3 regions of the Streptomyces sp. NPDC107528 genome follow, and region 1 is predicted to be linked to each of the others. Evidence: predicted binding sites of a transcription regulator. Region 1 holds the regulator's gene; each other region holds the start of a gene.
The links. Region 1 encodes HrcA, which represses chaperone genes, less so after heat shock. Its sites were predicted from a motif close to TTNGCACTCNGNNNNNCNGAGTGCNAA; they were not measured.
Positions count from the first base shown of each region.

Region 2: a site for HrcA is predicted at 4,875-4,901, ahead of groL (chaperonin GroEL). Genes of this name have one in related genera too.
Region 3: a site for HrcA is predicted at 6,518-6,544, ahead of groES (co-chaperone GroES). Genes of this name have one in related genera too.

Region 1 is NZ_JBVKAV010000002.1:46,485-56,422, reverse strand. It holds gene ACZ7L5_RS05305 (S41 family peptidase) at 1-2,865, opposite strand, end outside; gene ACZ7L5_RS05300 (hypothetical protein) at 2,941-3,453, opposite strand; gene ACZ7L5_RS05295 (VOC family protein) at 3,600-3,992, opposite strand; gene ACZ7L5_RS05290 (16S rRNA (uracil(1498)-N(3))-methyltransferase) at 4,014-4,769, opposite strand; gene ACZ7L5_RS05285 (nitronate monooxygenase) at 4,766-5,851, opposite strand; gene dnaJ (molecular chaperone DnaJ) at 6,157-7,293, opposite strand; gene hrcA (heat-inducible transcriptional repressor HrcA) at 7,294-8,310, opposite strand; gene ACZ7L5_RS05270 (MBL fold metallo-hydrolase) at 8,473-9,210, shown strand; gene ACZ7L5_RS05265 (DUF3097 domain-containing protein) at 9,253-9,938, shown strand, end outside.
Region 2 is NZ_JBVKAV010000017.1:157,066-167,003, reverse strand. It holds gene ACZ7L5_RS41535 (MFS transporter) at 1-174, opposite strand, end outside; gene ACZ7L5_RS41530 (metallophosphoesterase family protein) at 323-1,183, opposite strand; gene ACZ7L5_RS41525 (NADH:flavin oxidoreductase) at 1,212-2,339, opposite strand; gene ACZ7L5_RS41520 (cupin domain-containing protein) at 2,573-2,986, shown strand; gene groL (chaperonin GroEL) at 3,089-4,711, opposite strand; gene ACZ7L5_RS41510 (cold-shock protein) at 5,084-5,290, opposite strand; gene ACZ7L5_RS41505 (MoaD/ThiS family protein) at 5,741-6,016, opposite strand; gene thrC (threonine synthase) at 6,067-7,353, opposite strand; SAM riboswitch class I at 7,372-7,529, opposite strand; gene ACZ7L5_RS41495 (glucosyl-3-phosphoglycerate synthase) at 7,689-8,633, shown strand; gene ACZ7L5_RS41490 (alpha,alpha-trehalose-phosphate synthase (UDP-forming)) at 8,742-9,938, shown strand, end outside.
Region 3 is NZ_JBVKAV010000015.1:35,833-45,770, forward strand. It holds gene ACZ7L5_RS38545 (LacI family DNA-binding transcriptional regulator) at 1-251, shown strand, start outside; gene ACZ7L5_RS38550 (LCP family protein) at 388-1,458, shown strand; gene ACZ7L5_RS38555 (YciI family protein) at 1,585-1,941, shown strand; partial or broken gene ACZ7L5_RS38560 (RNA polymerase sigma factor) at 1,989-3,259, shown strand; gene ACZ7L5_RS38565 (THUMP-like domain-containing protein) at 3,260-4,429, opposite strand; gene ACZ7L5_RS38570 (polysaccharide deacetylase family protein) at 4,551-5,558, shown strand; gene ACZ7L5_RS38575 (polysaccharide deacetylase family protein) at 5,609-6,397, shown strand; gene groES (co-chaperone GroES) at 6,691-6,999, shown strand; gene groL (chaperonin GroEL) at 7,118-8,743, shown strand; gene ACZ7L5_RS38590 (ester cyclase) at 8,845-9,537, opposite strand; gene ACZ7L5_RS38595 (SDR family NAD(P)-dependent oxidoreductase) at 9,626-9,938, opposite strand, start outside.

The DNA.
Region 1 (9,938 bases):
CGGGGCGTCCGCGGGATAGCTGTACGGCCGCATCCCGCGCGGCAGTTCCCAGCCCACGATCCGCCGGGCCAGCTTCTCGACGACGAGCTGCGAGGTGTGCCCGCCGCCGTTCTCCCGGACGTCCACGACGAGCCCTTCGCGTGCCACCTCGACGCGCAGGTCACGGTGGATCTGGGCCCACCCGGGCGCCTGCATGTCCGGCACATGGAGGTAGCCGAGCCGGCCGCCGGACTTCTCGTGGACGTACGCCCGCCGGTCCGCCACCCAGGCGTGGTACCGCAGGGGCTGCTCGTCGGAGATCGGGACCACGACCGCATGCCGTACGTCTCCGCCGCCGGCCGGCGAGATCGTCAGCTCCACCGCCTTGCCCGCCGTGCCGACGAGCAGCGGGCCGGGCCCGGTCACCGGGTCCACCGGCGCGCCGGCCACCGCCACGATCGCGTCCCCGGCCCGCACGGCGACCCCGGGCGCGGCCAGCGGGGCCCGCGCGTCGGGGTCGGAGGTCTCCGAGGGCAGGATCCGGTCGATCCGCCAACTCCCCTCGGCGTGACGGGAGATGTCGGCGCCGAGCAGGCCCTGCCGGGCCCCGCTGCCGTACCCGCCGCGCGGGGCGACATAGGCGTGCGAGGTGCCGAGCTCGCCCTGCACCTCCCACAGCAGGTCCATCAGGTCGTCGTGGGTGGCCACCCGGTCGAGCAGCGGGCGGTAGCGGTCCAGCACCCCGGACCAGTCCACCCCGTTCATGTCCGGCCGCCAGAAGTGGTCCCGCATGATGCGGCCGGTCTCCTCGAACATCTGGCGCCACTCGGCCGACGGGTCGACCGTCTGCCGTACGCGGGTCAGGTCGACGGTGATGTTCGTGTCACCGTCGTCGTCGCCGGAGGCCCGCCGGTCGCTCGGTACGACCTTCAGCCGTCCGTCGGCCCACAGCAGCACCCGCTTGCCGTCGCCGCTGACCTCGAAGTCGTCGGCGTCGTCGGCGAGATGCTCCACGCGCCGCTGGACGAGGTCGTAGCGCTCCAGCTCGGTCTTGGGCTCGGGGTCGTCGGGCGTGGCCCGGGAGGCACCGAGGGCGCCGCGCACGGGGTGCCGCAGCCACAGCACGCCGTCCTTGGCGGTCCGCAGCGTGCTGTAACGGGCGGCCTCGACCGGGAACGGCACGATCCGGTCGGCGAGGCCTTCGAGGTCGATGCGCGTGGTCGGGGTGCCCTCGCTGTCGGGCGTCTCGTCCTTGTCGGGCGCGTCGAAGGGGCGGCCGTGCCGCTGCGGCCCGAAGGGGGACGGGGTGGTCGCGGCGAGGGTGATCAGGTGCGGGCGGGAGCCGACCACGAAGGCGAGGTCGAAGACGTGCTCGTCGTAGACCGGGTCGAAGGCGCGGGTCGACAGGAACACCAGGTGCTTGCCGTCCTGCGTGAACGCCGGTGCGTAGTCCTGGAAGCGCAGCGGGGTCGCCTCGGACACCGACAGGTCGGTGGTGTTGGCGAGCTTGAGCTGGGACAGCGGGCGCGGGCCGGGGTGCGACCAGGCGAGCCAGGCGGAGTCGGGCGAGAAGACCAGCCCCGAGACGTCCCCGTCCGCGCTGCGGTCCACCTCGCGCACCTCGCCGGTCTCCCGCTCGACGAACAGCACGCGGCCGTCGTGCGCGGCGACCGCGGCCCGGCTCCCGTCGGGCGCCATGGCGAGTTCCAGTACGCGGCCCAGCTGCCCGGCGCCGAGCCTGCGCGGGGTGGCTCCCGGCGCGAGCCCGGTCGCGGGCGCGAACTCCAGCGCGTCGTCGCCCTCCGCGTCCGTCACCCACACCACCCACTCCTCGCCGTCCGCGCGGAAGGTGCGCGGCAGCCGGGCCCGTACGCCCGGTTCGGCGGCGAGTGCACGGGCGGGGCCGGAGCGGTGGGTGACCCAGTGCACGGCGCCCCGCACGGAGACGGCGCTGCCGCGCGCGGTGTGGTCGGGCGCCGCCTCACCGAACGCGCGGGCGGCGTTCAACGGGTACGTCTGCCGGTCGGTGCGCTGCCCGCCGAGCCGGATGTCGAGCCGGCGCGGCTCGGCGCCGTCGAGGTCGTCCAGGAGCCACAGTTCACCGGCGGAGGTGTGGACGACCCGGGTGCCGTCGCTCGCGGCGTGCCGGGCGTAGAAGCCGTCGACAGCGGTGTGCCGTCGCAGGTCGGACCCGTCGGCGAGGGACGAGTACACGGCCCCCGCGCCCTCGTGATCGGACAGGAAGGCGACCCGCTCCCCCACCCACATGGGGTACTCGATGTTCCCGTCCAGCTCCTCATGCAGCCGTACGAAGTCCCCGTCGCCGTCACGCTCGATCCACAGCTTGCCCGCCGTGCCGCCCCGGTAGCGCTTCCACCGGGCCGCCTCCAGCCCCATGGGTGCGGACGCGAGCAGCAGCCGGGGTCCGTGGACGACGTCGGCGACGGGGCCGTACGGCAGCGTGGTGGCCGGTCCGCCGTCGAGCGGGACCGTGTGGGCCCAGGTGCGGCGGCTGCCCGCCTGCCCCCGGCTGCTGATCGCGAGGACCTGGCCGTCGGGGGTCCAGCCGCGCACCCGGGTCTGCGCGCTGCCCCAGTGGGTGAGGCGCCTGGAGGGGCCGCCGTCGACCGGCGCGATGTGCACCTCGGGGGCGCCGTCGCGGGTGGAGGTCCAGGCGACGGTCGTACCGTCGGGCGAGATGCGCGGCAGGGAGACCGGCACGTTGTCGGCGCTGATCCGCCAGGCCCTGCCGCCGTCGAGGGGGGCGAGCCATACGTCGTCCTCGGCGGTGAAGGCGACCAGGTCGCCGTGCAGGTGCGGATACCGCAGATACGACGGCGCGGGGACGGGGGCCAAAGTCGAAGCTGGCGTCGCGGACTGTGTCACCCGATCACCCTAGGCAACCGCGGCGTCCGCGGACAGGCCTTTGGATCACTTGCCCCAACTCCCGCCAGGACACGGTCACTTGCCCTCCGGCCAGCAGTTCGGGTGTTGCTTGCAGTAGACGGTCTTGGTGACCGTCACCGTGACCGTGGGGCCGGGCTCCTGTCCGCCCCCGGACGGGTTGACGGGCGAGGGCGTGGCGTCGCACTTGCCCAGCCCGTTCACGTGGAACCATTCCTTGCCGTCGATCTTGGCGACCAGGTCCCCGCGCACACAGGAACCGCTGACGGCCCGGGTGATCCGGCCGGTGACGACGATGTCCTTGCCGTCCTTGGTCTCGCCCTCGCAGTCGACCTTGACGACGGTGTTCTCACTCGCGGTCGGCGAACTGCCGTTCTGGCCGCCGTCGTACGAGCCCGTGCAGTTGAGCCATTGCACGTCGGCCTTCTGCCGCTCCAGCTCCTCGGTCACGGTCTGATCGGTCGTGAACGCCACGGTCGCCGAGCTCAGTCCACCCGGATCGCAGCCGGTCACCGAGCCGACGGCGACGACCGCGAGCCCCGCCACGCCGGCCACCCGCGCCCCGCGCATACGACGCCCAGCACGCCGGTCCGCGCGAGGCCAGACCCTCCTGAATGCCCCCATGGGACCGCAGCCTGCCACTGTCCCGGCCGCCGCGGTAGAGCGCATACGGCCACTCCCTGCTCGCGCAGTTCACGGCGGGAGGCAGTCGATCCTCAGGAGCGCAGGAGCAGCCACTCCTGAAGCTCGACCAGGTTGCCCTCGGGGTCCTTGAGGTGGGCGACGCGCATGCGGTCGGTCATCGGGGCGGGGTCGTGCAGGAGGGTCGCGCCGCGTGCGGTGATCTGTTCGCAGTAGGTGTCCAGATCGTCGACGCGCAGGACCACCAGTGAGCGGTGGCCCTTGGCCTCGTCGCCGAGTTCGCCGACGATCGCGGCCATCATCGCCCGGTCCTGGAGGGCGACGCCCGCCGAACCGGTGGCGGGGCTGAACTTCTCGTAGGGCCCGTTCGTCGCGCCCGACTGCGGCTTGAGGCCGAGGACATCGGCGTAGAAGCGGTAGCAGGCGGCGAAGTCGCCGACCAGCAGCCGTACTTGGGCGAGTTCCACGGGGGGACGTCCCTCCTGCTGTCAGGACCAGCGGCCGGTGCGGCCGAGGAGCAGTGCCGTCGCCGCGGTTCCGGCGGTGGAGGTGCGCAGGACGGTACGGCCCAGACGGTACGCCTTCACGCCCGCCTCCTCGAAGAGGGCGAGTTCCTCGGGGGCCACGCCACCCTCGGGGCCGACGACGAGCACGATCTCGCCCTCGGCGGGCAGTTCGGCCGTCGCGAGCGGCTCGCTGCCGTAGTCGCGCTCCTCGTGCAGTACGGCGGCGAAGTCGGCGTCGGCGAGCAGCGCGGCGACCTGCTTGGTCGTGGCCGCCTCAGCGACCTCCGGGAAGCGCACCCGGCGCGACTGCTTGCCGGCCTCGCGGGCGGTGGCCCGCCACTTGCCGAGGGCCTTCGCCCCCCGCTCGCCCTTCCACTGGGTGATGCACCGGGCAGCCGCCCACGGCACGATCGCGTCGACGCCGGTCTCGGTCATGGTCTCGACGGCCAGTTCACCGCGGTCGCCCTTGGGGAGGGCCTGGACGACGGTGATACGAGGCTGCTGCGCCGGCTCCTCGGCCACCGCACCCACGCCCACGACCAGCCGGTCCTTGCCCTCGGCAGCCTTGACGACGCCCTCGACCCAGCGCCCGAGCCCGTCGGTGAGGACGACCTCCTCGCCGGCCCGCAGCCGCTTCACGGAGACAGCGTGCCGTCCCTCGGGGCCGTCGAGAACGTACTCGCCGCCGGCGAGGTGGCCCCGCTCCAGCGACTCGACGACGAACACCGGCGCCGTCATCCGACCGCACCCCCCTCGCGCGCCGCCGACAACGCTGTCGCCGCGGCGGCCAGCTCGGCGGCCAGTACCTCCACCAGCTGCCCGGCCGGCAGGTCGCGTGCCATGCGGTGCCCCTGCCCGGCCCACAGGGCCATGCCCTGCGCGTCACCGGACGCTGCGGCCTTCTTACGCAGGGGTGAGGTCAGGTGGTGGACCTCGGGGTAGGCGGCGGGGGCGTACGGCCCGTGCTCGCGCATGAAGCGGTTGACCAGGCCGCGGGCGGGCCGGCCGGAGAACGCGCGCGTCAACTCGGTCCGTGCGAACAGGGGGTTGGTCAGCGCCTGCTTGTGCAGGGCGTTGGCGCCGGACTCCTGGGTGGCGAGGAAGGCGGTGCCGAGCTGGGCGGCAGCGGCCCCGGCCGCGAGGACGGCGGCGATCTGGCTGCCGCGCATGATGCCGCCGGCGGCGACGATGGGCAGGCTCACGGTCTCCCGGACCTGCGCGATGAGGGCGAGCAGTCCGATGCCCGACCGATCCGTCTCCGGGTTGTCCCGATGCGTCCCCTGATGCCCGCCGGCCTCCACTCCCTGCACGATCACGGCATCGGCACCGGCCTGCTGTACGGCGAGGGCCTCGTCCGGTGCGGTCACGGTGACGAGGGTGAAGGTGCCGGCGCGGCGCAGGGACTCCAGCACATCCGGCTTCGGCACCCCGAAGTGGAACGAGACGACCGGCACCGGGTTGTCGAGCAGCACGGCCAGCTTGGCGTCGTACCCGTCGTCCCGCCCGCTGTCCGGGTCCCCCAGCTCGGTCTCGTACCAGGCGGCCTCACCGGCGAGCTGATGCGCGTAGACGTCCACGGCCGCGGCGTCGGCATACTCGGGCTGCGGCATGAACAGGTTGACCCCGAAGGGCCGGCCCGTCAGACTCCGCAGCTGCTTGATCTCCTGGTACATCCCGTCGGCGGTCTTGTACCCGGCGGCGAGGAACCCCAGCCCACCTGCCTCGGACACGGCAGCGGCGAGCTGCGGCACGGAGACGCCGCCCGCCATGGGGGCCTGCACGATCGGATGGGGGAAGAGACCGGTCAGCGCGGAGGACATGACGGCATGTTGTCACGTCCTCCGAACAAGTCCGAATCGGCCCTGTGCCGTGCAATGTACGGGGACTGGCCCGCCGGACTCAGCGCCCGTTGAACGCGTCCTTCAACCGCGAGAACAACCCCTGCTGCCCCGGCTGACTGTGCTTGCCCGGGGGCCGACCCCCGGACCCCCAGCACCACCTCACAGCTCACGTCAACGCCCGTTGAACGCGTCCTTCAACCGCGACAACAACCCCTGCTGCCCCGGCTGACTGTGCCCGCCCGGGGGCCGACCCCCGGACCCCCAGCACCACCTCACAGCTCACGTCAACGCCCGTTGAACGCGTCCTTCAACCGCGAGAACAACCCCTGCTGCCCCGGCTGGAACTGCCCCGTCGGCCGCTCCTCGCCGCGCAGCTTGGCCAGCTCGCGCAGCAGCCGCTCCTGCTCGGGGTCCAGCTTGGTCGGCGTGGTGACCTCGACGTGCACGATGAGGTCGCCGCGCCCGCCGCCCCGCAGATGCGTCACACCGCGTCCGTGCAACGGAATCGACTGACCGGACTGGGTGCCGGGCCGGATGTCGACCTCCTCCAGGCCGTCTAGCGTCTCCAGCGGCACCTTCGTGCCGAGGGACGCCGCGGTCATCGGGATCGTCACCGTGCAGTGCAGGTCGTCGCCCCGCCGCTGGAAGGTCGAGTGCGGCAGCTCGTGGATCTCGACGTACAGGTCACCGGCGGGACCGCCACCGGGCCCGACCTCGCCCTCGCCGGCGAGCTGGATCCGGGTGCCGTTGTCGACACCGGCCGGGATCTTGACCGTGAGCGTCCGACGGGACCGCACGCGTCCGTCGCCCGCGCACTCGGGACACGGCGTGGGAACCACCGTGCCGAATCCCTGGCACTGCGGGCAGGGCCGCGACGTCATGACCTGGCCCAGGAAGGACCGCGTCACCTGCGAGACCTCACCGCGACCGCGGCACATGTCACACGTCTGGGCGGAGGTGCCGGGGGCAGCCCCCTCACCGTTGCAGGTGTTGCAGACGACGGCCGTGTCGACCTGGATGTCCTTCGTCGTACCGAAGGCCGCCTCGTCGAGCTCGACCTCCAGCCGGATCATCGCGTCCTGGCCCCGACGGGTGCGCGAGCGCGGGCCGCGCTGGGACGCCGTACCGAAGAAGGCGTCCATGATGTCCGAGAAGTTGCCGAAGCCACCCGCACCGAAGCCGCCCGCGCCCGCGCCGCCCGCCTGGGACAGCGGGTCGCCGCCGAGGTCGTAGACCTGCTTCTTCTGCGGGTCCGACAGCACCTCGTAAGCGGCGTTGATCTCCTTGAACCGCTCCTGGGTCTTCGGATCCGGGTTGACGTCCGGGTGCAGCTCGCGCGCGAGCCGCCGGAAGGCCTTCTTGATCTCTTCCTGCGACGCGTCGCGGCGCACGCCGAGAACGGCGTAGTAGTCCGTGGCCACTTACGACTCCGCCAGGATCTGTCCGACGTACCGTGCCACTGCGCGTACCGCTCCCATCGTTCCCGGGTAATCCATGCGGGTCGGTCCGACCACGCCGAGCTTGGCTACTGCCTCACCGCCCGAACCGTAGCCGACCGACACGACAGACGTTGAGTTGAGTCCCTCGTAGGCGTTCTCGTGACCGATGCGTACGGTCATGCCCGAATCCCCTGCCTCGCCAAGGAGCTTGAGGAGCACGACATGCTCCTCCAGGGCCTCCAGGACGGGCCGGATGGTGAGGGGGAAGTCATGTCCGAAGCGGGTGAGATTGGCGGTGCCGCCGATCATCAGCCGCTCTTCGTTCTCCTCGACGAGTGTCTCCAGCAGGGTGGAGAGCACGGCCGAGACGGTGCCGCGGTCCTCTATGTCGAAGGCCTCTGCGAGGTCCTCGACGAGCCTTGGCACATCGGTGAAGCGCCGCCCCGCGACCCGGCTGTTCAGCCGCGCGCGCAGATCCGCGAGCGAGGCCTCACCGAAGGGCGCGGGACAGTCGATCATCCGCTGCTCGACCCGACCGGTGTCCGTGATCAGCACGAGCATCACGCGCGCGGGCGCGAGCGAGAGCAGCTCGACATGCCGGACGGTGGACCGGGTCAGCGACGGGTACTGCACGACGGCGACCTGCCGTGTGAGCTGCGCGAGCAGCCGTACGGTGCGCGCCACGACGTCGTCGAGGTCGACGGCGCCGTCGAGGAAGTTCTGGATGGCGCGCCGCTCCGGCGGGGTCATCGGCTTGACGCCGGCGAGCTTGTCGACGAACAGCCGGTAGCCCTTGTCGGTCGGGATGCGCCCCGCGCTGGTATGCGGCTGGGCGATGAATCCCTCGTCCTCCAGGGCGGCCATGTCATTGCGGACGGTCGCCGGGGAGACCCCGAGGTTGTGCCGCTCGGTCAGCGCCTTCGATCCGACCGGCTCCTCGGTCCCGACATAGTCCTGGACGATGGCGCGCAACACCTGAAGCCTGCGTTCACTCAGCAACCGCGCACACCTCCAGAAGTCGTCCCCTTGACATCTCGCCTGGCACTCTGCGCTGGTGAGTGCCAACCGTCCCCGGCCAGTGTACGGCGGTGGGGTACGCCCCGGGCAAGGCCGGTCCGGCACCACCATGCCCGACGGTGCTGTCTTGGTTAGCGTCGCCGTATGACGGTGACTTGGGAAGAGCTCGGGTGGGAACGGCTGGCGGCCGGGGTGGGCAGATGCCGGCTTCCGGGCTGGGACTGCACCGTGGGGCTGGTCGTGGGCCGGGAAACGGCGCTCGTGATCGACGCCGGGTCAAGCCTCGGGGAGGGCGCGCGGTTGCGGACGCAGGCGCAGTGGCTCGCGGGTCACCGTGTGACTCATCTCGCGCTGACGCATCCGCACTTCGATCATGTCTTCGGGGCTGCGGCGTTCGCCGGGGCGGAGGTGTACGGCCCGGTGGGCATGGACACGGTGTCCGCACACGCGCGTGCGGAACTGCGCTCGGACGCCGTCGGCAACGGCCTGGACCCGGACGCGGCGGACGAGGCGATCGACGCCCTGGTCCGTCCCCGCCACCAGGTGAGCGGCGAGTGGACCCTCGACCTGGACGGCGGCCGGCAGGTCCTGCTGGCGAACGTGGGCCCGGCCCACACCGCCCACGATCTGGCCGTGCTCGTGCCGGGCGGGGCCTCGGGCGACCGGGAGGTCGTCTTCTGCGGCGATCTGGTGGAGGAGTCCGGCGAACCCCAGGCGGGCCCCGACGCCGTACCGTCGCGGTGGCCGGCCGCCCTGGACCGCCTGCTGGACCTGGGCGGCGAGGACGCGCTGTACGTGCCCGGTCACGGAGCGGTGGTGGATGCGGAGTTCGTACGACAGCAGCGGGACGCCTTGGCGGCCCGCTTCGGCGTGTCGCCCTGATCCGCGAGACGTACCCGCAGGGCTTCTCCTATCGTCATCCGAATGCGCCAGTACTCCCCGGACCTGACCCCGCCCTGGAAGAAGCCCAAGCCCGCCCCCGAGGTACCGGCGGACCCGGGCCTGGTCGTGGAGGAGCCGGGCACGGGTTTCTGCGGCGCGGTGATCCGCTGCGAGGCGGGCACGGTGACGCTGGAGGACCGCTTCGGCAAGCACCGGGTGTTCCCGCTGGAGCCGCGGGGGTTCCTGCTGGAGGGCAAGGTGGTGACGCTCGTACGCCCGTCGTCCTCGGCTCCCGCCCGTCCCCGCCGTACGGCGTCCGGTTCGGTCGCCGTCCCCGGCGCACGCGCGCGCGTGGCCCGCGCCGGCCGTATCTACGTGGAGGGCCGCCACGACGCCGAGCTGGTCGAGAAGGTCTGGGGCGACGACCTGCGCATCGAGGGCGTGGTCGTGGAGTACCTGGAGGGCGTCGACGACCTGCCGTCCATCGTGACCGAATTCGCTCCGGGCCCGGACGCCCGCCTCGGCGTCCTGGTGGACCACCTGGTCCCCGGCACGAAGGAGTGGCGCATCGCCGAGGCGGTGACCAGCGAACACGCCCTGGTCGTGGGCCACCCGTACATCGACATCTGGGAGGCGGTGAAGCCGTCGGCCCTGGGCATCGAGTCCTGGCCACGCGTCCCGCACGGGCAGGACTGGAAGACGGGGGTGTGCCGGGCGCTGGGGTGGCC
Region 2 (9,938 bases), on a different contig from region 1:
GGTGTCCGACGCCGGGGCGTCGAGCAGCCGGGGCAGCTCGGGGACGATCGGGATGACCAGGGTCTGCATCAGCGAGACGACGATCCCGGCGAAGGCCAGCACCGCCACCACGGCGTTCGACCTCGGCGGGGCGCCGCCCCCGGCCTCGGCGGCAGGGGCAGGGGGGTGGGACATGGCGGGGCCTCCGTCGGCGTACGAACGTGAAGGTACGTAATTGACCAAGGCAACCTTAAGTCAGTTGATTGACTTACTCAAGGGACGTAGGTCACGCCCCGGAACGCCGAGATCGCCTCGGATCACCCAGGTCAGGCGGGCACCCGGCTCAGGCCCCCCGCTCCACGAACGCCCGCGTCCGCTCCTCGTCCCACTCGTACACCGTCTCGTGCGCCCGGGGATCGCGTGCGTGGAAGGTGTGGAACAGTGGCCCGTCCGCCCCGCCCAGCTCCACCAGCGAGGCCGAGGCCCCGCGCACCACCCGTTCCGTGCCGGGCGCCGCCGTGAGGTCGATGCGGTTCACGACACCGGGGGTGACCCAGACCGGCACCGCGGCCAGGAAGCCGAGGAGCTGGAGGTGGTAGTGCCCGGTCAGGACGACCTGTACGTCACTGCCCCGGATCGCCGTCGCGAGCTCGGCCGGGTCGCGCAGGCCGAAGTGCGGCTGGGTCGCCGAGATGTCGAGGGCGATCGGCGGGTGGTGGAGGGCGAGAACGGTGCCCTGCTCGGCCGGGGTGCTCAACACCGCCTTCAGCCAGTCGAGTTGAGCCGCGCTCAGTCGGCCGTACACCTTCCCCGGCACCAGCGAGTCCAGCGTGACGAACCGCCGGCCTGCGACGGTGCTCACGGCCGCCCGCTCCCCCGCCTCGGACTCCAGAACCGCTTCCGGTTCCGGGTGGCCACTGCCCAACACCTTCCCGAAGGCGCCGCGCTCGTCATGGTTGCCGGTGGTGTAGAACACGGGCGCGCCCAGGCCGCGGGCGAACTCGCCCACGAGCTCCTGCACGGCCGTATACGCCTCCACCGCACCGTCGTCCGCGATGTCCCCCGTGACGACGATCGCGTCGACGTCCCGCACACGCCTCAGCTCGGCGAGCATCAGGCGGAGCGAGTCGGTGGCATTCACGCCGTATGCGTTGGGGGCGTCGGTCCGCTCGATGTGGGTGTCGGAGAGATGAAGAATCCTCATCTCTCCGACAGTAGCGGCTGGTTGGGCCTCAGCTCAGGGTCTTCAGCGACGCCGCGTCGTACGGCGCGAGCTCCTCGAACCGGCCGCCCAGCACCTTCGCCGCCCACTCGGGGTCCTGGAGCAGCGCCCGGCCGACGGCGACGAAGTCGAACTCCTCCGCCTCCAGACGGTCCAGCAGGTCGTCGATGCCCTTGACCCCGGAGCCCTGGCCGGCGAACGCGCCCAGGAACTCGCCGTCCAGGCCGACCGAACCGACGCTGATGGTGGGCCTGCCGGTCAGCTTCTTCGTCCAGCCGGCGAGGTTGAGGTCGGAGCCGTCGAACTCCGGGACCCAGTAGCGGCGGGTGGAGGCGTGGAAGGCGTCGACGCCGGCCGCGGCGAGCGGGGCGAGGATGGCCTCCAGCTCCTCGGGGGTCTCGGCGAGCCGGGCGTCGTAGGCCTCCTGCTTCCACTGCGAGTAGCGGAAGATGACCGGGAAGTCCGCGGTGACCTTCTCGCGTACGGCGGCCACGATCTCCGCGGCGAACTTCGTACGGGCGACCGGGTCACCGCCGTACGCGTCGGTGCGGCGGTTGGTGCCGCCCCACAGGAACTGGTCGACGAGGTAGCCGTGGGCGCCGTGGATCTCCACGCCGTCGAAGCCGATGCGCTCGGCGTCCGCGGCGGCCTGGGCGAACGCGCCGATGACGTCGTCGAGGTCGCCCTGGGTCATCGCCTTTCCGGTGGGCTCATCGGCGCCGATGCGCAGGCCCGAGGGGCCGACGGCGGGGGCCTCGGCGTAGGGCGGCTGGCCCTGCTCACGCACCATGCCGATGTGCCACAGCTGCGGCACGATCGTGCCGCCCGCCGCGTGCACGGCATCGGCGACCTTCGCCCACCCCGCCAGCTGCTCCTCACCGTGGAACCGCGGCACCTTGTGGCTCTGCCCGGCCGAGTCGTGCCCGACGTACGTGCCCTCGGTGACGATCAGACCGACGCCGGCGGCGGCGCGGCGCGCGTAGTACGACACGACGTCCTCACCGGGCACGCCGCCCGGGGAGAACATCCGCGTCATCGGCGCCATCGCGATGCGGTTGGGGACGGTCAGACCGTTGATCACGGTCGGCCGGGACAGGATCTGGGCCGCACGGGAGGCGGTGGGCTGGGTGACGGTCACGTGGGGAGCTCCTCGATAGGCATTGACCAGCGGGTATGTGCACGCGCATTGTTGCACCTCCTTAAGCAACTGCTCATCAGAGGTTGCCTATTCCGCACCCCGCCCCCTCCGGCAGTGACCCCGGCCACATACAGCGCGGCACGGCCGGGCTCGGCTGCGTGCAGGGAGGGGGCTGTCACAAACGGGGACGCGGTTTGGTCCTTCCTGCGGACACTCCCTGTTTGGAGGAATTCATGAGCGCTGAGCACGCACACCTGCCCCCGGGCGTCGAGGTGATCAACACCCTGCCGGAGGCGGCGGCCCGGATTCCGGCGGGCGCCGAGGCCAGGACCATCCGGGTCACCCTTGCGCCGGGCGACCCGGGTGCGCCGCCGCACCGGCACCCGGGGCCGCTCTTCGGCTATGTGACCCAGGGCGAGATCCTCTTCGAGCTGGAGGGGCAGCCGCCCCGGGTGCTCAAGGCCGGTGACGCCCTCTTCGAGCCCGGGGGTGACGTGATCCACTACCAGGGCGCCAACAACCTTCCGGACGCTCAGTCGCAGCTGGTGGTGACCATGTTCGCGCCGCCTGGCTCCCCGGTTCTGACCGTGGTCGGCACGGCGGAACTCGCCGAACGCCGACACCTCCGGGCCGACCGGCCAGGATGACCATCGCCGGGTGAGCAAACGCCCGAGGGCGGCACCCCCTGTCGTAACAGGGAGTGCCGCCCTCTATGGACGGACCGGGTCCGAGCCTTCTTGCGAAGAGGCTCAGAAGTCCATGTCACCGCCCGGCATGCCGCCACCGGCAGGCGCAGCGGCCTTCTCCGGCTTGTCGGCGATGACGGCCTCGGTGGTGAGGAACAGCGCGGCGATCGACGCGGCGTTCTGCAGCGCGGAACGCGTCACCTTCGCCGGGTCGATGATGCCCTCGGCGATCATGTCGACGTACTCGCCGGTCGCGGCGTTCAGACCGTGGCCGACCTGAAGGTTGCGCACCTTCTCGACGACGACGCCACCCTCGAGACCACCGTTGACGGCGATCTGCTTCAGGGGGGCCTCGAGCGCGAGCTTCACGGCGTTGGCGCCGGTCGCCTCGTCACCCTCGAGCTCCAGCTTCTCGAACACCTGGGAGGCCTGCAGCAGGGCCACGCCACCACCGGCGACGATGCCCTCCTCGACGGCCGCCTTGGCGTTGCGCACGGCGTCCTCGATGCGGTGCTTGCGCTCCTTGAGCTCCACCTCGGTGGCGGCACCGGCCTTGATGACCGCGACACCGCCGGCGAGCTTCGCCAGGCGCTCCTGCAGCTTCTCGCGGTCGTAGTCCGAGTCGCTGTTCTCGATCTCGGCGCGGATCTGGTTGACCCGGCCCGCGACCTGCTCGGAGGAGCCGGCACCGTCGACGATGGTGGTCTCGTCCTTGGTGATGACGACCTTGCGGGCCTTGCCCAGGAGGTCCAGGGAGGTGTTCTCGAGCTTGAGACCGACCTCCTCGGAGATGACCTCGCCACCGGTGAGGATGGCGATGTCGTTCAGCATCGCCTTGCGGCGGTCACCGAAGCCCGGGGCCTTGACGGCGACGGACTTGAAGGTGCCGCGGATCTTGTTGACGACCAGGGTCGACAGGGCCTCGCCCTCGACGTCCTCGGCGATGATCAGCAGCGGCTTGCCCGACTGCATGACCTTCTCCAGGAGCGGGAGCAGGTCCTTGACGGAGCCGATCTTGGAGTTGGCGATCAGGATGTACGGGTCGTCGAGCGACGCCTCCATCCGCTCCATGTCGGTGGCGAAGTACGCCGAGATGTAGCCCTTGTCGAAGCGCATACCCTCGGTGAGCTCCAGCTCCAGACCGAAGGTCTGGGACTCCTCGACGGTGATGACGCCTTCCTTGCCGACCTTGTCCATGGCCTCGGCGATGAGCTCGCCGATCTGGGTGTCGGCGGCGGAGATGGAGGCCGTGGAGGCGATCTGCTCCTTGGTCTCGACATCCTTCGCCTGCTCCAGCAGGGCGGCGGAGACGGCCTCGACGGCACGCTCGATGCCGCGCTTGAGGGCCATCGGGTTGGCGCCGGCGGCTACGTTGCGAAGGCCTTCCTTGACGAGGGCCTGGGCGAGAACGGTCGCCGTGGTCGTACCGTCACCGGCGACGTCGTCCGTCTTCTTGGCGACTTCCTTGACCAGCTCGGCGCCGATCTTCTCGTACGGGTCCTCGAGCTCGATCTCCTTGGCGATGGAGACACCATCGTTGGTGATCGTGGGGGCGCCCCACTTCTTCTCGAGGACGACGTTGCGACCCTTGGGGCCGAGCGTCACCTTGACGGCGTCCGCGAGCTGGTTCATGCCGCGCTCGAGGCCGCGCCGCGCCTCCTCGTCGAACGCGATGATCTTGGCCATGTGAAGTGGTCCCTCCAGGACTGGGGGTGATTCCTTCGGACCGCGCCCGCGCCCGCGACGGACGGCTCACATGCCTCGTGGTTCCTTGCCCCACCCGGCTTGCGGGCCTCACCGACCCGGTCCTTCTTTGTCACTCTCACCTTCAGAGTGCTAACGCCAATGATTAGCACTCGGGGTAGGCGAGTGCAAGCGCCTCTCGGGTATCGGGCGGCACGCTCTGCGGTGCGCGAACAGGGACGGGCGCGGCCGGGGGCCGGAGCCGGCAGGCTCGGGACAGGACCCGGACGGACCCCGGACATGGCGAAGGGCCCGCACCTCGGGAGGTGCGAGCCCTTCGAAGAAGAACGTCGCTGCTGTTAGTCGACGCGTGCTTCAGCCGGTGGCCAGACGGACCATGTCCGCCTGCGGCCCCTTCTGGCCCTGCGAGATCTCGAAATCGACCCGCTGGCCTTCCTCCAGGGTGCGGTAACCGTCCATCTGGATCGCGCTGTAGTGGACGAAAACATCCGCACCACCGTCGACCGCGATGAAGCCGTACCCCTTCTCCGCGTTGAACCACTTGACGGTGCCCTGAGCCATGCCTAACTCCCCTATTACTGGCCCTTGCACAGATCCACACTTCGCGGATCCGGGTCAGACCTCACCCCCCATCGGTCGGGGGCGTGCGCCGGAACGCGTCGACCGCGGCTGAATGTATCTGCCCAACTGCCGTCTGCAACAGGTCAATCGGACGAGAATTCCGGGCACGACCGGTCGGGAATGTGGGGACAATTCCGCTGACTTCAGGTCAAGTCGGACCCGGCATAGGGAACAAAAGCCGCAAAAAACCCGCACACTTTGGCTACTTCTTGTCGGGCTTGCGGCAGAAATCAAGGGCAGCCGACCAGTGGAACGGCGGCACGTTCCCCAACTGTACCTCGCTCAACCACACAGAATTGCCCCCTCCGCTTCTCTCACGGAGGGGGCAATTCGATGAACTCTCGGTTACCGGGGTTACCGATGGTAATGATCGGTCATTCGGTCAGCCTGTCAGCCACCCGCGACGGCCGGAATGATGGAGACGCCGGCACCGTCGGGAGTCGCGGTCTCCAGCCCCTGCTCGAAACGGACGTCGTCGTCATTGACGTACACGTTGACGAACCGACGCAGCTTGCCCTGGTCGTCGAGAACTCGGGCGGCGATCCCGGTGTGGTTCTTCTCCAGGTCGGCGATGACCTCGCCGAGGTTGGCACCTTCGGCGGCGACCTCGGCCTGGCCACCCGTGTAGGTGCGCAGAATGGTGGGGATGCGGACGTTGACGCTCACGTAATGACCTCCGGTCAGGTGAATGGGCTAAGGGGCGGGGCTGGGCTGAGCTATGCGAGGCCGGCCTCGTGGAACGAATCCAGGTTGGGACGAATCGTCGCAGTCAGCCCGGTACCGGCCACCGCATCCAACGTCTTCAGCCCGTCGCCGGTGTTGAGCACCACAGTCGTGAGGCTCGGATCCAGCACACCGCTCTCGATCAGCTTCTTCGTGACACCCACGGTCACTCCGCCGGCGGTCTCCGCGAAGATGCCCTCGGTCCGGGCGAGGACCTTGATCGCGTCGACGACCTGCTCGTCGGTCACGTCCTCCACGAAACCACCCGTGCGGCGGGCGATGTCCAGGACGTACGGACCGTCGGCCGGGTTGCCGATCGCCAGCGACTTGGCGATGGTGTTCGGCTTCTGCGGCCGGACCACGTCGTGGCCCGCCTTGAACGCCGTCGACACCGGCGAGCAACCCTCGGCCTGCGCGCCGAAGATCTTGTACGGCTTGTCCTCGACGAGCCCGAGCTTGATCAGCTCCTGCAGGCCCTTGTCGATCTTCGTGAGCTGCGAGCCGGAGGCGATCGGCACGACCAGCTGGTCCGGCAGCTGCCAGCCGAGCTGCTCGCAGATCTCGTACGCCAGGGTCTTGGAACCCTCGGCGTAGTACGGCCGCAGGTTGACGTTGACGAAGCCCCAGCCCTCGCCGGCGGGGTCACCGATCAGCTCGGAGCAGAAACGGTTCACGTCGTCGTAGTTGCCCTCGATGCCGACGAGCTCGCCGCCGTAGACCGCGGCCATGACGACCTTGCCCTGCTCCAGGTCGTGCGGGATGAACACGCAGGACCTGAAGCCCGCGCGGGCGGCGGCGGCACCCACCGCACCGGCGAGGTTGCCGGTGGAGGAGCAGGAGAGGGTGGTGAAGTTGAAGGCGCGCGCGGCCTCGATGGCCTGGGCGACGACGCGGTCCTTGAAGGAGTGCGTCGGGTTGCCGGAGTCGTCCTTGACGAACAGCTTGCCGGCGTCGACGCCGAGCTCGTTCGCGAGGTTGTCGGCCTGGACGAGCTTGGTCCAGCCGGGATTGATGTTCGGCTTGGTGGCCACGTCCGCGGGGACGGGCAGCAGGGGGGCGTAACGCCAGATGTTCGCGGGGCCCGCTTCGATGCGCTTGCGGAGCTCCTCGGTGTCGTAGGCCGAGAAGTCGTACGCGATCTCCAGCGGGCCGAAACACTCCTCGCACGCGAAGACCGGTCCGAGGGGTACCCGGTGACCGCACTCGCGGCAGGACAGCGCCGCGGCGGGACCAAGGTCTACGGTGGAGTCGGTGGTGCTTGCAACAGTCTGCACAGCCATGTGAGGCGAGGCCCTTTCTCCTCATCTTCCTCACGACGCATCTCGCCGTGAGACGGATTTGGCACCTTCCCTAGCCGGGAGCCTCGCGGGGACGATCGACAGTGATCGCCACGAGACCGGCTGGAGGGTTGCCGGGGCTTCATCGGGCCGTTTCCCTCTGCCCCTCTGGATGAGCTGTATTCGGTTGTCAACTATGGGCGACCTCGGACATGCGATGGTCACCCGCGTTGTTCAAGACTGTAACCGAAGGCCAGGACAGTTGAGATAGTCGTCCGAACCGCGAGATGGATCACACGATTACCTGCTGTGATCACGACAGTGAGGAGTCGCCGACTGTGCTGGAAGAAGTCGAGCGCTGGCTGAGCACCCGCTCCTGGTCCGCGACCGATCGCCCGCTCCACCACATACTCGCCGCCAAACAGCGTTCGGGCCAGTCGGTCTCCGTCGTGCTGCCCGCGCTGAACGAGGAGGAGACGGTCGGCGACATCGTCGCGATCATCCGTCACGACCTCATGCAACAGGTCCCGCTGGTCGACGAGATCGTCGTCGTCGACTCCGGGTCCACGGACCGCACCTCCGAGGTGGCCGCCGCGGCGGGCGCCACCGTGGTGCACCGGGACGCGATACTCCCGCGCATCCCGGCCGTGCCCGGCAAGGGCGAGGTCCTGTGGCGCTCGCTCCTCGTCACGACCGGGGACATCGTCTGCTTCATCGACGCGGACCTGAAGGAGTTCTCCTCCGACTTCGTCTCCGGGATCGTCGGCCCGCTGCTCACCGACCCCGGGGTCGACCTGGTCAAGGGCATGTACGACCGTCCCCTCGGCGGGGCGGCCGGACAGGGCGGCCGGGTGACCGAGCTGATGGCGCGCCCGCTGCTGAACATGCACTGGCCGCAGCTGGCCGGTTTCGTGCAGCCGCTCGGCGGCGAGTACGCGGCCCGCCGCTCCCTGCTGGAACAGCTCCCGTTCCCCGTCGGGTACGGCGTGGAGCTGGGCATGCTGGTCGACGCCCTGCATCTGGTGGGCCTCGACGCGCTGGCCCAGGTGGACGTGGGCGTCCGCAAGCACCGCCACCAGGACGGACAGGCCCTGGGCCGGATGTCGGCCGCGATCTACCGCACGGCCCAGCTGCGGCTGGCGCGTGGCCACCTCGTCCGGCCGGCGCTGACACAGTTCGAGCGGGGCGAGGACGGATTCGAGCCGCGCACGTACTCCGTGGACACCGAGGAGCGGCCGCCGATGGTGGAGATCGCCGAGTACGCCAAACGGAAGGTCGCATAAGGCCCCGTACCGGGTCATACGCCGGGCAGGGCCGCTGATCGTATACGGACCGGCCACTGAGTGGAACCGTACGTTTGAGCGTTTCCGGGCCGGGCTAGGTTGAGGCGTATGGCTTCCACGCAGGGTGCTGCCAAGGTGCTGGTCGCGTCGAATCGCGGCCCGGTCTCGTATGCGGTGCGCGAGGACGGCTCGCTGCACTCCAAGAGAGGCGGTGGCGGACTCGTCTCCGGGCTGTCGGCGATCGGGCCGGACACCGACGCGCTATGGGTGTGCTCGGCGCTGTCCGACGGGGACCGGGAGGCGGTGCGGCGCGGCGTCGGCGAGGACGGCGTGCTGATGCTGGACATCCCGGCCGACGTGCACGCCGACGCGTACAACGGCGTCGCCAACTCGGTCCTCTGGTTCGTCCACCACATGCTCTACCAGACTCCGCTGGAGCCGGTCTTCGACGCGGAGTTCCGCCGCCAGTGGGAGTCGTACGAGACGTACAACCGTGCCTTCGCGCAGGCGCTGGCGGACCGGGCCGCGCCCGGGGCGGCGGTGCTGGTGCAGGACTACCACCTGTGCCTGGTCCCGGGGATGCTCCGGGAGCTGCGGCCTGACATCAGAATCGGGCACTTCTCGCACACGCCGTGGGCGCCACCGGAGTACTTCTCCATGCTTCCGGACGACATCCGCGCGCGGCTCGTGTGGGGGATGCTGGGCGCCGACCGGCTGGGCTTCCTCACCTGGCGGTGGGCGCAGGCGTTCATGGCATGCGCCGAGGCCGTGGACCGCGAACGGATCGTCCCGTCCTGGCCGAGCGGCGCCCCGGCGTCCGTCCAGCACACGTCGACCGGGCGCCCCCCGCTGCGGACCACGTGGATCGGCGTGCACGGCCTGGGCGCCGACGCGGAGTTCCTGCGCGCCCGCTCCCACGAGGCCGATGTCGAGGAGCGGATGGCCGCGCTGCGTTCGGAGATCGGCACGGCACCGGACGGCACCGCCCGCCGGACCGTCGTCCGCGTCGACCGGACCGAGCTGTCCAAGAACATCGTGCGCGGCCTGCTCGCATACCGGCAGCTGCTCGACGACCACCCCGAGTGGCGCGAGCGGGTGGTCCACGTGGCGTTCGCGTACCCCTCCCGCCAGGACCTCGCGGTGTACCGGGACTACACCGCCGAGGTCCAGCGACTGGCGGACGAAATCAACTCCGCTTACGGCACCCCGACCTGGACCCCGATCGTCCTCCACGTCAAGGACGACTTCGCCCGCTCCCTCGCCGCGTACCGCCTGGCGGACGTCGCCCTGGTCAACCCCATCCGC
Region 3 (9,938 bases), on a different contig from region 1:
AGGCCGCGCGGGAGCTGGGGCTGCGGATTCCGGAGGACCTCAGCGTGGTCGGCTTCGACGATCTGCCGATCGCACGCTGGGTGGGGCCGCCGCTGACGACCGTACGGCAGCCGCTCACGGAGATGGCGGAGGCGGCGGCGAAGCTGGTCCTCGACCTCGCGCGCGAGGAGGGGGCGCCGGCGGCGACCCGGGTGGAGCTGGCGACGAGCCTGGTGGTGCGCAGCAGCACGGGGGAGCCGCCGGCGGCTTAGCCCTCGTCGCGTCGAAGTCAGTCGGTTGGTCGACCGAAACTTTCGGAAGGGTCTGGACGAGGCTCCTGGAAGTCTGAGAATTTCCGAAGAAAAGGCGCTCTGCCGCTCCTGCCCGTAATAATTCGGACGTACGTTCCTGGCTGTGACGGGACTTGGGGCGAACGGGCGTGCAGCGGACGGGGACTTCGGCGGAAGGGCGGGCCGGCGGGCGACGGCGCTGAAGGCGGCGGGACTCGTCTTCGCGGGCGCCCTGGCGCTGGGCGCGGCTGCCGTGGGTTGGGCCTACTGGCACCTGAACCACAACATCAAGAGCGTCGACATCGACAGCGCCCTCGGCGACGACCGCCCCCTGAGCGGCCGGACCACTCCGGTCCCGTCGGCCTCCGCCTCCGCGCTGCCCACCGGCTCCCTGAACATCCTCGTTCTGGGCTCCGACTCGCGCACCGGCGAGGAGAACCGGAAGCTGGGCGGCGGCAGCAGCACCGGCGCCCGCTCGGACACGGCGATGGTGGTGCACATCGACGCCGGCCGCACCGGGGCGACCGTCGTCAGTATCCCGCGCGACACCCTGGTCACCCGCCCGTCCTGCCCGCTGTCGTCGGGCGGTTCGACGGAGGTGGCGTACGGCGCGATGTTCAACAGCGCGTACGCGCTCGGCGGCCCCGTCTGCGCGGTCAAGACCGTCGAGTCGCTCACGAACGTCCGCATGGACCACTACATCGAGATCGACTTCTCGGGCTTCGCGAAGCTGGTCGACGCGCTGGGCGGCGTCACCGTCACGACGGACGAGGACATCGACGACGAGGACAGCCACCTGACCCTCGAGGCGGGCACGCATCACCTGGACGGCACCCGGGCGTTGGCCCTCGCCCGCACCCGGCACGGCATAGGCGACGGCAGCGACCTCGGCCGCATAGGGCTGCAACAGAAGCTGGTGACGGCCCTGCTGGACCAGATCTCCGCCACCGACGTCCTCACCGACCCGGCCCGCCTCTACCGGGTCGCCGACGCGGTGACGGGCAGCCTGACGACCGACACGGGCCTGGACTCGCTGGGCGAGCTGACGGGTCTGGGACAGAGCCTGCAGGGCCTGGCGTCGGACACCGTGCGGACCGAGACGATGCCGGTGGTGCCGGCGCCGTCGGACCCCAACCGGGTGGTGGCTCAGGAGCCGGCGGCGGGGGAGCTGTGGGAGTCGTTGCGGTGACGAGAAAAATCTTCGAAGAAATCCGGGGAGCGTGTCGATCCCGGGGTCTCCCGTTCGACGCAGGGGTGAGAGGCCGGGAACAGCCCGGTCGCCGAAGCACCGAACCGAACCCCCCGAGGAGCCACCATGCCGCGCTACCTGTCGCTCGTCCGGATCGACGAGTCCACCGCCCCCGCCGAGGGCCCGAGCCCCGAGATGATGCAGCGCATGGGGGAGCTGCTGGAGGAGATCACCAAGGCCGGCGTCATGCTCGACACCGCCGGTCTCACCCCGGCGGCGCAGGGCACCCGCGTGCACTGGGACGGCGCGAACGTATCCGTCACCGACGGGCCCTTCACCGAGTCCAAGGAGGTCATCGGCGGCTACGCGATCACACAGTGCAAGGACAAGGCCGAGGCGCTGGAGTGGGCCTCGCGGTTCGTGAAGGTCCACGGCGAGGGCTGGCAGGTCACCTGCGAGGTGCGGGAGATCGCCGAGGGCTGATCGGCCTTCCTTGGATACCCGGCCGTACGGGTGTTGCATGGTGGGCTGTGACCCCGCAGCCCACCGCAGACCCGCACGGCACCATCGAGACCGTCTTCCGCATCGAGTCTCCTCGCGTGATCGCCGCCGTCGCCCGGATGGTCCGCGACGTCGGGATCGCCGAGGAACTCGCGCAGGACGCCCTGGTCGCCGCGCTGGAGCAGTGGCCCCGCGACGGCGTCCCCGACAACCCCGGCGCCTGGCTCATGGCCGCTGCCAGGCACCGCGCGGTGGACCTGATCCGCCGCCGCGAGAACTACGCCCGCAAGCTCGCGGAGATCGGCCGCGACCTGGAGACGACGGCACCGCCCGAGGAGCCGTCCGCCCTCCATGACCCCGACGACATCGACGACGACCTGCTGCGGCTGGTTTTCACCACCTGCCACCCGGTGCTGTCGCCGGAGGCTCGCATCGCCCTCACCCTGCGTCTCCTCGGCGGCCTGACGACGCCGGAGATCGCCCGGGCGTTCCTGGTCCCGGAGGCCACGGTCGCCCAGCGGATCGTGCGGGCCAAGCGCACCCTGGCGACCCGGAACGTCGCCTTCGAGGTGCCGTACGGCCCCGACCGCGCGGCGCGCCTCGGCTCGGTCCTGGACGTCATCTACCTGATCTTCAACGAGGGCTACGCCGCCACGGCCGGCGACGACTGGCTGCGTCCGGCGCTGTGCGAGGACGCGCTGCGGCTGGCCCGCGTGCTGTCGGGGCTGATGCCGAAGGAGCCCGAGGTGCACGGCCTGACCTCGCTCCTGGAGTTCCAGGCGTCCCGCGCGGCGGCCCGCACCGGCCCGTCCGGCGAGCCGATCCTCCTCAAGGAGCAGAACCGCAGCCGCTGGAACCGCATGCTCATCGCCCGCGGCATCGCCGCGCTGGACCGCGCGGGCGCCACCGCCACGGGAGCGCCGGGTCCTTACGCCCTCCAGGCCGCGATCGCCGCCTGCCACGCGCACGCGTACACCTACGAGGAGACCGACTGGCAGACCATCGCCACCCTGTACGCCCTGCTGTCCGCCGCTCCCCGTCCCCCGTGGTCGAGTTGAACCGCGCGGTCGCCGTGTCGATGGCGCAGGGGCCGGAGCCCGCTCTGGAGATCGTCGACGCGATCGCCGCCGAACCGGCGCTGCGGGACTACCACTTGCTGCCGAGCGTGCGCGGCGATCTGCTGCTGAGACTCGGCCGTACGGACGAGGCGCGGGCGGAGTTCGGGCGGGCGGCGCGGCTGACGCGCAACGAGCGGGAGCGGGCGATGCTGCTGAAGCGGGCGGCTGCCGACGGGGCCTGACTACGCGGGCCGCCCGACCAGCATCGTCGGCGCCCCCGCCACCCGGGTCAGGAACACGGTCGCCGCGTTCGGCCCCTGAGGCTTGACCTTCTTGCGCAGTTCCTCCGGCTCGACGGCCGACCCGCGCTTCTTCACGGTCAGGATGCCGACCTCGCGCTCCCGCAGCAGAGCCTTCAACTTCTTGACGTTGAAGGGGAGTTGGTCGGTGATCTCGTACGCCGTGGCGTACGGCGTCGGCCGCAGCTCGTCCGCCGTGACGTACGCGATGGTCGCGTCGATCAGTCCGCCGTCCAGCTGCTGGGCGACCTCGGCGACCAGGTGGGCGCGGATGGCGGCGCCGTCCGGCTCGTACAAGTACCGCCCCACCGGCCGGACTCCGGGGTCGGGGAGGCGTCGGGAGAGCAGCGAGCGCGGCCCGGGCAGCAGGGTGGCCCGCACGGCCCCGGGCTCGGTCCCGAACCACAGCACGGCTTCCTTCACGTCGCCGCCGTCCGAGATCCACTCCGCCTCGGCCTCCGCCGGGATCGCCTCGTGCGGGATTCCGGGCGCGATCTTCAGCGCGGCTCGGGGCGCCTTGCGGGCGGTCTCGGCGGCCCAGGACAGCGGTGGCGAGTACGCCTCGGGGTCAAAGATCCTCCCGCGGCCGCCCCGGCGGGCGGGGTCGACGAACACGGCGTCGTAGCCGGCGACGTCCACCTCGGTGACATCCGCCTCGCGGACCTCGACCAGGCCGGTGAGGCCGAGGGCCTCCGCATTCTCGCGCGCCACGGCCGCCGTCACCGGATCGCGGTCCACCGCGAGCACCCGTATCCCGGCCCGCGCCAACGCGATCGCGTCGCCCCCGATCCCGCAGCACAGGTCGGCGACCGAGCCCACCCCCAGCTCCTTCATCCGGTCGGCCCGGTACGCCGCGACACTCGCCCGCGTCGACTGCTCGACGCCGTTCGGCGTGAAGAACATCCGCCCCGCGTCCGCCGCCCCGAACTTCGCCACCGCCCGCTGCCGCAGCCGGGCCTGTCCGAGCGCCGCCGACACCAGCTCGGCGGGGTGCTCGCGGCGCAGCCGGGTGGCGACGGCGAGTTCGTCGGCGGGGTCGGTGTCGCGTACGGCGTCGAGGAGGGCGCGGCCCTCGGGGGTGAGGAGGGAGAAGAAGGCGGCGAGGTCGTTCACCGGGTCATTGTCCGCCGGCGGGCGCACCGGCCGCTCACTGTGGGCCAGTCGGTGGATGGTCCGTCTCCCGGCGGCGGTGTCGGCCCGGCTTCGGGCCGGGCGCCTGCGAAGATCCCGCACCATGCGACTAGTAGTACAAAATGACAAAAGTAGCCCCAATGGGGCAGCTGTGGGGTGGCGTGGCCGGGCAGCGGGAGGTTCACGGGTCCGCGGCGCAGTCGCCGTGCTCGCCGTCGCCGCCATCGCCGCGGGCTGTGCACCCGCGGGCGCAGGCGCATCCGGGCCCGCACATCCCACCCCGAGCCGGCAGCCCCTCAAGGCGCCGCCCCCGGCCACCACCGCGGGCCCGCCCGCCGGGAACGCCCCCGACTCGCACGCCAAGAAGTTCAAGTCGGCGCAGTCCGCGCTCGCCGCCCGAGCCGCCGCCGCGAAACGCTGGGGCCTGTCGAGAATCCCGCTCACGCCCCCGCCCCCACCCGCCACGAAACCGAGGATCGCCACCCGCGAGGGCTTCGAAGTCGACGGACACGAGGAGCTCGGTCTCCCGCCGGTCTTCACGACCGTCCCCACCAAGCAGCGGGTCGTCTTCCTCACCATCGACGACGGCGCCGAGAAGGACCCCGTCTTCCTGCGGATGATGGACGACCTGCAGGTGCCGTACACCGCCTTCCTCAGCGACTACGTGATCAAGGACGACTACGGCTACTTCAAGCGGATGCAGCGCAGTGGCGTCACCCTGAACAACCACACCCTCCACCACCCCTACCTCCCCGCCCTCTCCTACCGCCGTCAGCAGTACGAGATCTGCGGCATGCAGGAGGTCATCGAGGAGCGCTTCGGCAAGCCCGCGCTGCTCTTCCGCCCGCCCTTCGGGAACTACGACAGGGACAGCCTGCGCGCCGCGAAGTCGTGCGGCATCAAGTACGTCCCGCTGTGGAACGAGGAGGTCTTCGTCGACCACTGGGAGTACCGCGAGTGGGACCAGAAGATCCGATCGGGTGACATCGTCCTCACTCACTTCCGGGGCCGCGAGGACTGGAAGGGCACAATGCCCGACATGATCCGCCGGTTCCTGAACAAGGTGACGGCCGAGGGCTACGCGGTGGCCAGGCTGGAGGACTACCTGTGAGGCGGGCGCCCGGGCCGCGGGCCGTGGCGGTCGCGGTCCTGGCTTCCGTCATGCTCGCCGGCTGTGCGCCGTCGGCCGGTCCGGCCGGCCCCGGCGGCGGTAAGCCGGGCGACAGGGCGGCCCACAGCTCACGGCCGACGGACGGCCCGACGCAGACGGCACAGCCGTACCGGCGCTGGGGCCTGACCGCCCCACTCGCCTCGCCACCGCCCCCGCCCGACCGTCGGCTGCGGCTCGGACCGCCCGGCGGCCACCCCCTGCCCGTCGTGCACCGCGCGCCCACCCGCGACAAGGTCGTCTTCCTCACCTACGACGACGGCGCCGAGAAGGACCCGCGCTTCGTCGACATGGTCCGTGAACTACGGCTGCCCGTCAGCATGTTCCTCACGGACAGTGTGGTCGGCCCGGGCTACGGCCACTTCGCGCGCCTGCGCTCGGTGGGCGCGTCGATCCAGAACCACACCCTCGACCACGCCGCCCTGAGCGGCCTGCCGTATGCCGGCCAGCGTGCCGAGATCTGCGGCCAGCAGAACAAGCTCCGCGCCCGCTTCGGCATCCGCCCCCGCCTCTTCCGCCCGCCCTACGGCACGTACGACACCACCACACTCCGTGCCGCGGCCCACTGCGGGGTGACGGCGGTCGTGCTGTGGCGGGCGGCGATGGAGGGCGACGGCGAACTGACGTACGCGCACGGCCCCCGCCGCCTGCGCGCCGGGGACATCGTGTCGGTCCCCTCGGGCGAGCCGGCGGGGCTGACGCTGAGAGAGCGGACGACGAGGCTGCTCCGGGAGATCCAGGGGCGAGGGCTGACGGTGGGCCGGTTGGAGGACTACATCTGAGGGCCCGGCGTCCGAGGGATCCTTTCGGCGCCGGGCCAGGCACTCAGCCCCAGGCGGCCATGGCAACACCGCTCACCGCCGGCGCCCGTCACCCGAACGCGGCTCAGCCGGGGCAGCGAATTAGCAGTCCGCTTGACCGAGTGCTAATCGCGGTCATAGTCTCGGGTCTGGCACTCCCCACTGGAGAGTGCCAACTACGCGACGGGCAGGTCCGGCACCCGCGACGACGGATCCACCTGGTCGCCACCTCAGACAGTTAACCCCGTGAGATCTCCGAAGGGGGAGGTCGGATCGTGACGACCACCAGCTCCAAGGTTGCCATCAAGCCGCTCGAGGACCGCATTGTGGTCCAGCCGCTCGACGCCGAGCAGACCACCGCCTCTGGCCTGGTCATCCCGGACACCGCCAAGGAGAAGCCCCAGGAGGGCGTCGTCCTGGCCGTGGGCCCGGGCCGCTTCGAGAACGGCGAGCGCCTGCCGCTCGACGTCAAGACCGGCGACATCGTGCTGTACAGCAAGTACGGCGGCACCGAGGTGAAGTACAACGGCGAGGAGTACCTCGTCCTCTCGGCTCGCGACGTGCTCGCGATCATCGAGAAGTAATTCACTTCAAGCACTTTTGCTTGTGAGCTGCGCCCCGGGCCCCCGCGACCTTATGAAGCCGGGCGTCCGGGGCGCAGTTCGTTTCACCCACGTTTTCCGAGAGGGCTGAACCGCTCCCATGGCGAAGATCCTGAAGTTCGACGAGGACGCCCGTCGCGCCCTCGAGCGCGGCGTCAACAAGCTGGCCGACACCGTCAAGGTGACCATCGGCCCCAAGGGCCGCAACGTCGTCATCGACAAGAAGTTCGGCGCGCCCACCATCACCAACGACGGCGTGACCATCGCCCGTGAGGTCGAGGTCGAGGACCCGTACGAGAACCTCGGTGCCCAGCTGGTGAAGGAGGTGGCGACCAAGACCAACGACATCGCGGGTGACGGTACGACCACCGCCACCGTGCTCGCCCAGGCGCTCGTGCGCGAGGGCCTGAAGAACGTCGCCGCGGGTGCTTCCCCGGCGCTGCTGAAGAAGGGCATCGACGCGGCCGTGGCCGCGGTCTCCGAGGAGCTCCTCGCGACCGCCCGCCCGATCGACGAGAAGTCCGACATCGCCGCCGTCGCCGGTCTGTCCGCCCAGGACACGCAGGTCGGCGAGCTCATCGCCGAGGCGATGGACAAGGTCGGCAAGGACGGTGTCATCACCGTCGAGGAGTCCAACACCTTCGGTCTGGAGCTGGACTTCACCGAGGGCATGGCCTTCGACAAGGGTTACCTGTCGCCGTACTTCGTGACGGACCAGGAGCGCATGGAGGCCGTCCTCGAGGACCCGTACATCCTCATCAACCAGGGCAAGATCTCCTCCATCGCGGACCTGCTGCCGCTGCTGGAGAAGGTCATCCAGGCCGGTGCCTCCAAGCCGCTGCTGATCATCGCCGAGGACGTCGACGGCGAGGCCCTGTCGACCCTGGTCGTCAACAAGATCCGCGGCACCTTCAACGCGGTCGCGGTCAAGGCCCCCGGCTTCGGTGACCGCCGCAAGGCGATGCTGCAGGACCTGGCGGTCCTCACCGGTGCCACGGTCATCTCCGAGGAGGTCGGCCTCAAGCTCGACCAGGTCGGCCTGGAGGTGCTCGGTTCCGCTCGCCGGATCACCGTCACGAAGGACGACACCACGGTCGTCGACGGCGCCGGCAAGTCCGAGGACGTCACGGGCCGCGTCGCCCAGATCAAGGCCGAGATCGAGAACACCGACTCCGACTGGGACCGCGAGAAGCTCCAGGAGCGCCTCGCGAAGCTGGCCGGCGGCGTGTGCGTGATCAAGGTCGGCGCCGCCACCGAGGTGGAGCTGAAGGAGAAGAAGCACCGTCTGGAGGACGCCATCTCCGCGACCCGCGCCGCGGTCGAGGAGGGCATCGTCTCCGGTGGTGGCTCCGCTCTGGTCCACGCCGTGAAGGTCCTCGACGGCAACCTCGACAAGACCGGCGACGAGGCCACCGGTGTCGCGGTCGTCCGCAAGGCCGCCGTCGAGCCGCTGCGCTGGATCGCCGAGAACGCCGGCCTCGAGGGCTACGTCATCACCTCCAAGGTCGCCGAGCTCGACAAGGGCCAGGGCTTCAACGCCGCGACCGGCGAGTACGGCGACCTGGTCAAGGCCGGCGTCATCGACCCGGTCAAGGTCACCCGCTCCGCCCTGGAGAACGCCGCCTCCATCGCCTCCCTGCTTCTCACGACCGAGACCCTGGTCGTCGAGAAGAAGGAAGAGGAGGAGCCGGCGGCCGGTGGTCACGGCCACGGGCACTCCCACTGAGCCCAGCAGCTCACGCGCGCTGAGCCCAGCGGCTCATGCGCACGCAGAAGGCCCCGGTCCCGCACTCTCGTGCGGGACCGGGGCCTTCCCCTTCGCGGGCTTCACTCGCCGAGTACCCCCAGTTGCTCCAGCAGACCCGCCCGGTCGTAGAGCCAGCGGGTCTCGCAGATCCTGCCGCCCCGGAACCGCTGCCAGGCCATGCCCTGCATCGTCACGTCCTGGCCGGTCGCCGGAATCCCCAGGAACTCGCCCTTGTGCCGCGCGGCCCACGTCCACCGGGTGCACACCTGGTCGTCCTGGGCCAGCTGGTCGTCGATCCGGAAGGTGAAGTCGAAGGCGGCGTACCAGCCCGCGTACACCTCGCGCATGCCGTCGACGCCCTGCACGGGCTGCGCATGCGACGGATCGTGATCCACGTAGTCGTCCGTGAGGTGCTCGCCGATCTGCTCCGGCGCCATCCTGCCCATGGCCTCGAAGAAGGTCCGCGCGGCCACGACGTTCAGCTGCTCGTCGCGCACCACGTCCAGATCGGTGAAGGTGGGCGCCTGGTCACAGAGCGCCACCATCTCCTGGAAGATCCGGTCGGTCTCGGGCAGATTCGAGTTCCGCATCGCCTCGTCGTACGACGGGAACTCCACAATCTCGATGAAGTGCGACGCGTCGGACCGGTCCTTCCCGATGATGTCGTGCGTCGCCGTCCGCTTCCCCTTGGTCTGCTCGACCCACCTGTCCATCAGCCGGTTCATCTCGTCGAAACGGCTGGTCCTACAGTCGATGAGCTGTACGAAGGTCATGGCGTCGGCCTCCCGGTCATGCTGGGTACGGCTGGACACCACCATTTTCCCACCGCGGCGGCCCAGGCGCCCAGCTCTTCCAACGCGCCTACTGCGGCCCGTACTTCCGCCCCGTCCGCGAGCTGATCCCCCCGAGCACCCCCCGCGGCACCAGCTTCGCCGCGCCCAGCAGAACCTTGTAGCGAGGGTCCGGAATCGACACCGCCTTGCCCTTCGCCAGATCGTGGAGTGCCGCCGCCACCAGCTTGTCCGCGTCGAGCCACATCCAGCCCGGGATGTTGTCCGTCCCCATCCCGGCCCGCTCATGGAACTCGGTCCGCACGAACCCGGGGCACAGCGCCATCAGCCGCACGCCGCTCCCGGCCAGATCCCGTGCCGCTCCCTGCGTGAACTGCACGACC